DNA from 2 places in the Brevibacillus nitrificans genome. Region 2 is predicted to be linked to the other one. Evidence: riboswitches for the same ligand, from Rfam matches in the RefSeq annotation. Region 2 holds a riboswitch; the other holds the start of a gene.

Region 1 (4,536 bases), on a different contig from region 2:
TTCGTGATTTGTTCAGCCGTGAATACAAGACGGTGAAAGCAGTGGATAATCTGTCTTTTACGGTGGAAGAAGGGGAAATGTTCGCGCTGATCGGGGAAAATGGCGCGGGTAAGTCCACTACGATCAAAATGCTGACGGGCATTCTCACGCCGAGCAGCGGAGACATCGTCATCAATGGATTTGTTCCATTCAAAGAGCGCGAGGATTACGTACGCTCCATCGGTGTCGTATTTGGCCAGCGTTCCCAGCTCTGGTGGGACTTGTCCCCATTGGAGTCCTTTCGCTTGCTCAAAAGCGTTTACAAGGTCGATGACGCAGAGGGCGAGAAATGGCTGGAGCGGCTGATCGAGGAGCTAGATATAGGCTCCTTCGTAAGTCAGCCCGTTCGCAAGCTCAGCCTGGGGCAGCGGATGCGCTGTGAGGTAGCAGCATCGTTGATCCACAAGCCACGCTTGCTGTTTCTCGATGAGCCTACGGTCGGGCTGGACGTTCTGGTCAAACAAAAGATCCGCGAGTTTCTGCGCAATTTGAATGAGACGGAAAATATGACCATTTTGCTGACGACACATGACGTGTCCGATATTGAGGCGCTCTGCAAGCGAGTGCTGGTCATGGATAAAGGCAAGCTGATTTTCGACGGACTGCTCAGTGATTTGAAAGAGCGCTGGGGAAATGGGACAGAGGTATCCTTCCAGATGAAAAAGCGCACCAAGGCTTCCGAGCTGCGAAACGTTTTGGGGGATATGCCCTGTACGATCGAACAAATCAACGATTATTCGCTGCGGGTGCAGGTGCCGCGCAGTCAGGAAATGCTGCCGTTCGTTTTGTCCACGGTCATGGCATCGTTTGATGTGAGTGACGTGAAGATCATGGAGACCAGCACAGAGGACATCGTGCGCAACATTTACCGGACGGACGGCGAGGTAGCGAATCATGCATAAGCTTTACATGGAACTGATTCGCATGCGCTTTTTAACCATGCTGGCCTACCGGGTCAACTACTACAGTGGCATCATCATTTACGCCATCAACATCGGGGCGTATTACTTTTTGTGGGGAGCCATTTACGGTGGACAGCAGCAGCTGGGAGGGCTGTCTGTAGCGCAGATGACCTCTTACGTGGCGATCGCCTGGATGTCCCGGGCCTTTTATTTCAACAACATCGATATGGAAATCGCCCAAGACGTGCGGGAAGGGAAAGTTGCGATCGAAATGATCCGGCCGTACAACTACCTTTCCGTGAAAACGGCACAGGCATTTGGCGAAGGGATCTTCCGCTTTTTGTTTTTTGCGGGACCGGGCATCTTTTTGATCAGCCTGATCATTCCGTTCCACTTCCCAGCGACCGCTCAGGGCTGGGGACTTTATCTGCTCAGCTTGCTGTTCGCCTTTCTGATCAATACGCAGGTGAACCTGCTGACAGGGCTTCTGACGTTTTTCATGTTCCGCAATGACGGGATGATTCGTGCAAAACGGGTCATTGTTGACCTGATGTCTGGTTTGGTGCTGCCGATCAGCTTCTTTCCAGGATGGGCGCAAACGCTGATGGGCTTTTTGCCTTTCCAAGCGATCAACTACTATCCCAGCCTCATTTTCACTGGTGCGACCTCGGCCGCGAGAGCATGGCAGCTGATTGGATTTCAAGTGATCTGGATGGTTGTGATTTTGATCCCGATCCTGATCTTGTGGCGCATGGCTCGCAGCCGGCTCGTCGTACAGGGAGGGTAGAGATCATGCAAAATGCAAAACACATCTACCGTATTTTCGCGGATTACTTAAGCCAGTATTTCAAGACCCGGCTTGCGTATCGCGCAGACTTTTTAGGCGATCTGGCATCGAATCTGATCTCCGAATTGATCAACCTCGTGTTCATTATCGTCGTGTTCCAGCACGTTCCGCTCATGGGTGGCTGGTCACGCGATGAGATCATCTTTATCTACGGATTTTTCCTGGTGCCGTATGCGCTGTTTTCCATCTTCTTCGGATTCTGGGATTTCAACGAGCGCTACATTATCCGCGGAGAGATGGACCGGATTTTGACGAGACCTGTGCACAATCTGGCGCAAGTATGTCTGGAGTCCATCGCACCTGACAGGATTTTCGGGGTGATTTCCGGTCTGATCATCATGGGATACGCAACGATTCAGCTGAAGCTCGATTTTTACTGGTACGATCCTATTATCTTTATCGTGCTATCCGTCAGCGGAGCGTTGATCTATGGCGGGATCTACACAGCCGTTTCTGCAATCAGCTTTTTCTCCGACTCCCGGACGGGGATTTCTCCGATGATTTACAACATCCAGCAGTACGGGCGCTATCCGGTAGACGTTTACAACAAGATCATTCGGTTTGTGCTGACGTACATCTTGCCGTTTGCTTTTGTCGGTATTTATCCCGCCGCCTACTTTTTGCGAAAAGAGACGTGGTACACCTATGCGGCCATGACTCCGGTGGTGGCTGTCATTTTCTTTGGCATCGGGCTTGTGGTCTGGAATATTGGAGTGAGCAAGTATAGAGGAGCGGGTTCCTAGCCCGTTCTTTCTTTATTGTTTGTAATTCCTACAAAAAACATCGGAAAAATGCTGAAATCGCATTTTCAACTATTGTCAAATAAAAAATCAGCTGTATAATATGCTGTATACAACAACAAACACATTCCTTCGGGGCAGGGTGAAATTCCCGACCGGCGGTGATCATGCGAAGCTGCATGTAAGCCCGCGAGCCTCCCGAGCTGATACACAGCAGGGAGTGCAGGATCTGGTGTGATTCCAGAGCCGACAGTACAGTCTGGATGGGAGAAGGATGACGACAGTACGTTACCACACGTGCTTGTTTCCCTGTGCAAACGGGATAAGGGGCGATTGATTTTTCGCAGCCCTTCTGTTTCTCGTACTTATTTTTGCATCAGGAATTGTCATGCGCCTGCAAAAAGCCCTGAGGATCTTTCTTTCCTCGGGGCTTGTTTTCGTTTGCACAAGGTTCAGGATGTGTGGGTTCACGATCACTGTTGCCATTCCTCAAGAAGGAGAAAAAATGAGGAGATGGTACACATGAAAGAAACAGCATTACACTCTACGAGGTCAACCCAAAAGCTGGTGACGATCCCCATGCTGGCGGCCGTTGCCTTCATCCTGCAGTATCTGGAATTTCCCATTCCGCTGATGCCGAGCTTTCTGAAGCTGGATTTCAGTACTTTGCCTGCTTTGATTGGCGGACTCATGTACGGTCCGGTGGCTGGGATCATCGTGGAAGTTTTGAAAAATGCGCTGCACATGCTGTTTAAAAATACGGACGGCCTCTTGATCGGGGAGCTTGCCAACGTCGTAGCAGGTGCCAGCTTTATCCTCGTAGCGGTATCCATGCAGCGACTGGGCCAAGGAAAAAAAGGATTTTTGCTGGGGCTTGCTCTGGGGACTTTGCTGATGAGCGCAGTGATGGCTGTAGCCAATGCCTTCTTCCTGCTCCCTGCCTACGCGGCTCTGTATCAAATGCCAATGGAAACGCTGCTGTCTACCTTTGGAGCTACGAGCGTATGGTCGCTTGTCCTGTACGGAATCGTTCCTTTCAACATTTTCAAAGGCGCGATGCTCTCGCTGGTCGCTTATCCGGTATACGTCAAGCTAGGCAGTCGTTTGAATCCGCGTGCCACAAATTGACAATCAGGCGATGACTTGCTAAGATAGGTAACTAATAAAGTTTTAACGAATAAAGGCTATGAAAGGACCCGCAGTACCTCGCTACGTCCCAGAGAGTCGGCCCTAGTCTGGAAGGTCGATACGAAGGCAGAACTGCACCCCATCCTGAAGCCGCTGGCGATGAGCTGTGCCGGATGCCCCGCCGTTATCGGGACTTTGAGTGGACGCAGCTTTATGCTGTGTCAATCAGGGTGGTACCGCGGATGTTTGATCCTCCGTCCCTATGTGGGATGGGGGATTTTTTGCATTTCATTCGCGTTCATTTAAGAAAAAGGAGCTGTAGAAGGATGAAAGAGGAAAAGGCATTTGTGAAGGAAATTACGCCACAATCGGAGGACTTCTCACGCTGGTACATCGACACGATCAAAAAAGCGGACCTGATGGATTACACGCCCGTTCGCGGATGTATCGTGTTCAAGCCGGAAGGGTTTGAGCTGTGGGAACGGATTCAGGAAGCAATGAACAAGCGCTTCAAGGAAACCGGACACCGAAACGCTTATTTCCCCATGCTGATTCCTGAGTCCTTCATGCAAAAAGAAAAAGAGCATATCGAGGGCTTCAATCCAGAGCTGCCATGGGTGACGGAAGCAGGCGGTGAACCTTTGGAGGAAAGACTGGCACTGCGTCCAACTTCCGAGACGATCATCGGCCATATGTACAGCCAGTGGATCCAGAGCTATCGTGATCTGCCTGTCCTGATCAATCAGTGGGCAAACGTCTTCCGTTGGGAAAAGCGAACCATGCCGTTTTTGCGTACCTCCGAGTTTCTCTGGCAGGAAGGGCATACGGCTCATGCGACTGAAGAGGAAGCGCGCGAAGAGACCATGCAAATGCTGGAGAT
Region 2 (4,536 bases):
GCACTGTCTGCGAACGCTCATGTGCCGAAATGCCTGTATGGGTGCTTCGTTCATCGATGGACACCGTAAATGCGGTACCCTGCTTGTCGGTATTGGACTCGACCATCGGCTTTAGGTCCAGTTGGGCGGCCCGCTCCTCGGTCACCGGGACGCAGACCAGACCACGTCCGTGCGTAACCATGAAGTTGATCATTTCCGGTGTCGCTTTCTCTGCCAGGCAGACAAAATCGCCCTCGTTTTCACGGTCCTCGTCGTCAACCACAATCACGGCTTTGCCTTGGCGCAAGTCTTTGAGTGCTGCTTCTATCGTGTCAAACATCGTTTTCCCTCCTCGTTTAGGCAAATCCATTTTCCTGCAAAAAGGCCAGACTCAGACGCGATGGCTCCTTTTTGTCCTGCTGCACGTGTCCTCCCAAGAGGCGTTCTACGTACTTGCCGATGACATCTGTCTCCAGATTTACCTGATCTCCTGCGCGGCGATCCTGCAGGCTCGTCTCTGCCAGCGTGTGGGGAATGATCGAGACGGAAAAGCTGTTCTCTTCCACAGCTACCACCGTCAGGCTGATGCCATCGACACAGATGGAACCACGCGGAATGATGTATTTTAAAAGGCTCGGACCCGCTTCAATCCGAAACAAAACAGCATTGGCATGAGGCTGGCGAGACAGAATCGTTCCCGTCCCATCGACGTGCCCCGAAACAATGTGTCCGCCAAAGCGATCTCCCAGCCGCATCGCTCTCTCCAGATTGACTCGATGTCCCTGTCTCAGCTTGCGCAGGCTCGTCTTGTTCAACGTCTCAGGCATGACATCCACGGTGAAATGACGAGCCGTATAGGAGGTGACGGTGAGACAAATACCGTTGACGGCGATGCTGTCCCCTATTTGTACGCCTTCGAGCACGCGCTCTGCAGAAATGACGAGCTGGCTCGCCTCGGCGCTGCCAGTCATAGCTTCCAGCACGCCCACTTCTTCTACCAATCCCGTAAACATGGGCTCCCTCCCTTTTGCGTTATTCGTGCGGCTCCCACTGAGGGTAGCCGACGATCCGAATATCCTGCTCGCTCACTTGCTCGATGGAGGTGTTCGTCAGCGTAACGGCTTTATCCATCGTCGCAAAGCCTACCCCTCCGTACGATGTAGGGGAAAGCGAGCCTCCCACCAGCTTCAAGGAAATGTAGCTGATGATCTTTTGAATCGCCATCGCTTGCAAAAACGAGCCATTTACTTCTGCGCCGCCTTCGACCAAAAGCGAGGTGATCCCCCTCTCTCCCAGCTCTCTTAGGACATCTGTCACCCGGAGCGGAGCATCCAGTACGATCACCGTTACTCCTTTCGCCTCGAGCTCCATCCGTTTTTCCACGGGTGCCGCTGGCGTGGTAAAGATCCATGTCGGTGCCAAATGGTCAGCTACGACGCGTGCCGTCAAAGGTGTACGCAGCTCACTGTCGAGAATGATGCGCACAGGCTGCCGTCCGTACCTCTCACCGCCAACGCGTGCCGTCAGCTCCGGGTCATCCGCCAATAGCGTTCCCACCCCGACCAAAATAGCGTCATGAGTTCTGCGCAGCTCATGCACCTCACTGCGGGCCGCTTCCCCCGTTATCCAACGGCTGTGTCCCGTCGCCGTCGCCATTTTTCCATCCAGTGTACTCGCTGTCTTGACGGTTACAAATGGCTGCCTGGTTCGGATGTAATGAAAAAAGACTTCATTTAGCACAGTCGCTTCTATCTCGCAAACCCCAACGATGACTTCCACACCGGCGTCCTGCAGCAGACGAATTCCTTTTCCCGCAACCAGCGGGTTCGGATCGAGCACGGCTACGACTGCCCGCGATATCCCTGCTGCCACGACTGCTTCTGCGCAAGGCGGTGTTTTTCCGTGATGACTGCAAGGCTCCAGCGTCACATACAAGGTCGCCCCTTTTGCCTTCTCCCCCGCCATTCGCAGGGCATGCACCTCCGCATGAGGCTCCCCTGCCTTCAGATGAGCGCCCATACCAACGACTTGCCCATTCTGGACGATGACCGCTCCGACCAGGGGATTGGGACTTGTCTGCCCTTTTGCCGATCGCGCCAGCTCCAGCGCCATTGCCATGAAGCGTTCGTCTTGTCCCATTTCTCTCTCCTCTTTTTTGTAGATTCCAGCCATTCTTCACAAAACAAAAAGCCCTCGAAACATTCGTTTCAGGGCATAGGGAAAGAAGCCTTCCTGCATTCGTTTTTCAAAAAACAAACGAAGGAGAGCACTTCGCATCTTCTCCCATCCGGACTGTACCGTCGGCTCTGGATTTTCACCAGATCAGTCGCTTTCATACACGTCAGCGAGTCGCGGGCTTTACCGCCGGTCGGGAATTACACCCTACCCTGAAGATTGCTTCGTATTCCATTAGGTTGTGCTGCAGGACCCTTCTTCCCTCCTTTTGTACAAATAAAAATGCCCGTGAGTTTTCGTCTCAGGGCATCGAGAAAAAAGCCTCATCGGAACCGTTTTTTTGCGAAAAAACAGCTGCGAGGCTATTCCAAATACCTTCTCCCATCCGGACTTTACCGTCGGCCTTGGATTTGCACCAAGTCAGTCGCTGCCCCAAAAAGCAGACAGCGAGTCGCGGGCTCAGACGTGCGTTCGTCATTACCGCCGGTCGGGAATTGCACCCTACCCTGAAGGCTGGTATTCAGTTGCGTCAAGTATAACACACTTTCGGACAAGACCGAAGCCTTTCTGTGTAAAAAGTGTATTTTCCGCTAGGAATAACTAGAAATGGTTTAACAGCTCTCGCAGGCTTTTGACCGTCGCCACCGGGTTTACCCCCCGCTGCTCCATTTCACCCGGCTTTCCCTGGTAGGATAAAAAACGGATCCCCGCATCCTGCGCAGCTTTTCCATCGATCCAGGAATCGCCGATCATCACCCATGCCTCGAGCGGCCATTGCGGCTGCTGGCGCAAAATATAGTGAACGCCGGACGGAGATGGCTTTAGCTGTGTCATCTGCTCCCGGGCCACAATCTCTGTGAAATAATCAGAAATCCCTGTTTCCTCCAGCGCTTCTTGTGCGGCGGCATAAGCGTTGTTCGTCAGAATGTAGAGCTGGTACCGATCACGGAGCTCATCCAGCACTTCTCGCGCCTGCTCCTCCAGTACAGCCCCATGCATCCCATCCTTTTCCACCGCTGTGACTGCTGCCCACATCTCGTCCTCCAGCTCTTGCGTCATGAGGGAAGACTGCCTGCCGATCTCGATCAGCTGCGAAGCCGTATGATTCTGCAGGTCCAGATCTGGCCCGCAGCAGCCGTGCATGAGCAGCAGCTGATAAATTGCCCGCTTCATCTCTGCAAAGTTAATGTTCGACTTCAGCAAGGTGTTATCCATATCAAAAATAATGCCTTTTTCAAATAGGTGGGTCATGCTCATCGGTTCCTCCTCGTCCGTTTCACTAGCTTTCTCTCATAGTAACGGGAAATGTGTTTTTGGAACACCCTTATGCGATATACTTCATGTAGAGTATTCCTACTCGAAATCTCACAAGGACTGTGATGAGGATATGGTTTAGGAGGGCTCACGCATGCATTTCAAACAAATAGACCTGAACAGCTGGGACAGAAAGCCGTATTTCGAGCACTACATGAACCATGTCAGATGCACCTACAGCATGACGGCCAACCTGGACATCACAAAGCTGCTTCCCGTGCTCAGGCACAATGGATTCAAGCTTTACCCAGCGCTCATTCACATGCTCACGACGGTCGTAAACCGCCATGTCGAGTTTCGCATGAGCTATGGTTTGGATGGAAAGGTAGGGTATTGGGAGAGCATGTCTCCCAGCTATACCATTTTCCACGAAGAGGACAAATCGTTTAGCAGCATCTGGACAGATTATCACAAAGACTTTTCCCAGTTCTACCAGCACGTTCTCGCAGATCTGGAGGAATACGGCGGGATCAAGAAATTTACTCCCAAGCCAAACGAGCCTGCCAACACGTTTCCCATCTCCTGCATACCGTGGGTCAGCTTCACTGGCTTTAACCTGAACATCTACAACGAGGCTGCCTACCTTTCTCCTATCTTTACGATCGGAAAATACTTCAGGCAGGCCGACAGCATCTCGCTGCCGCTTGCCATCCAAATGCATCACGCCGTATGTGACGGGTATCATGCTAGCATGCTTGTACAGCAGATGCAGGAATTAGCGGATGATTGCTCCACGTGGATTCCCATAAAGTAAAAAAGAAAACAGCGACAGCACCGGACAGATTCTGCCGGGTTGTCGCTGTTTTTGTTCTGCTCCCTTATGGCTGGTCCGGCTCATCCGGAGTTTGCGCTCTCGGCACGTCCGGCTTTCCTTCTGGGCTGTTGTACAAATACTGCGGCACATCGCCGACGATCAGCGAGTGGGTGATCGGGATTTTCGTCGTGACCGTTTGCTCGTCGGTGGCAAATGGAACGACGATTCGCAAATCTACCTCTACGAAAATGTATACGGTGGCCAGCACCATATTGATGCCCGCTTCCTTCAGCTCTGTCTCCAGCTTGGTTTTG

The links. Region 2 has a riboswitch for FMN ahead of ribD (bifunctional diaminohydroxyphosphoribosylaminopyrimidine deaminase/5-amino-6-(5-phosphoribosylamino)uracil reductase RibD). Riboswitches for the same ligand answer to the same signal wherever they lie in the genome.
Region 1: linked by a shared signal. The riboswitch ahead of EDM59_RS18035 (ECF transporter S component) and the one ahead of ribD (bifunctional diaminohydroxyphosphoribosylaminopyrimidine deaminase/5-amino-6-(5-phosphoribosylamino)uracil reductase RibD) in region 2 are both predicted to bind FMN.

What each region holds. Positions count from the first base shown of each region.
Region 1 is NZ_RHHU01000011.1:12,461-16,996, reverse strand. Features, by position in the region: gene EDM59_RS18050 (ABC transporter ATP-binding protein) at 1-941, shown strand, start outside; gene EDM59_RS18045 (ABC transporter permease) at 934-1,728, shown strand; gene EDM59_RS18040 (ABC transporter permease) at 1,734-2,531, shown strand; FMN riboswitch at 2,653-2,807, shown strand; gene EDM59_RS18035 (ECF transporter S component) at 3,051-3,656, shown strand; gene proS (proline--tRNA ligase) at 3,983-4,536, shown strand, end outside.
Region 2 is NZ_RHHU01000005.1:82,125-86,660, forward strand. Features, by position in the region: gene EDM59_RS10435 (bifunctional 3,4-dihydroxy-2-butanone-4-phosphate synthase/GTP cyclohydrolase II) at 1-319, opposite strand, end outside; gene EDM59_RS10440 (riboflavin synthase) at 336-992, opposite strand; gene ribD (bifunctional diaminohydroxyphosphoribosylaminopyrimidine deaminase/5-amino-6-(5-phosphoribosylamino)uracil reductase RibD) at 1,012-2,118, opposite strand; FMN riboswitch at 2,251-2,378, opposite strand; FMN riboswitch at 2,524-2,672, opposite strand; gene EDM59_RS10450 (HAD family hydrolase) at 2,755-3,411, opposite strand; gene catA (type A chloramphenicol O-acetyltransferase) at 3,563-4,222, shown strand; gene yunB (sporulation protein YunB) at 4,287-4,536, opposite strand, start outside.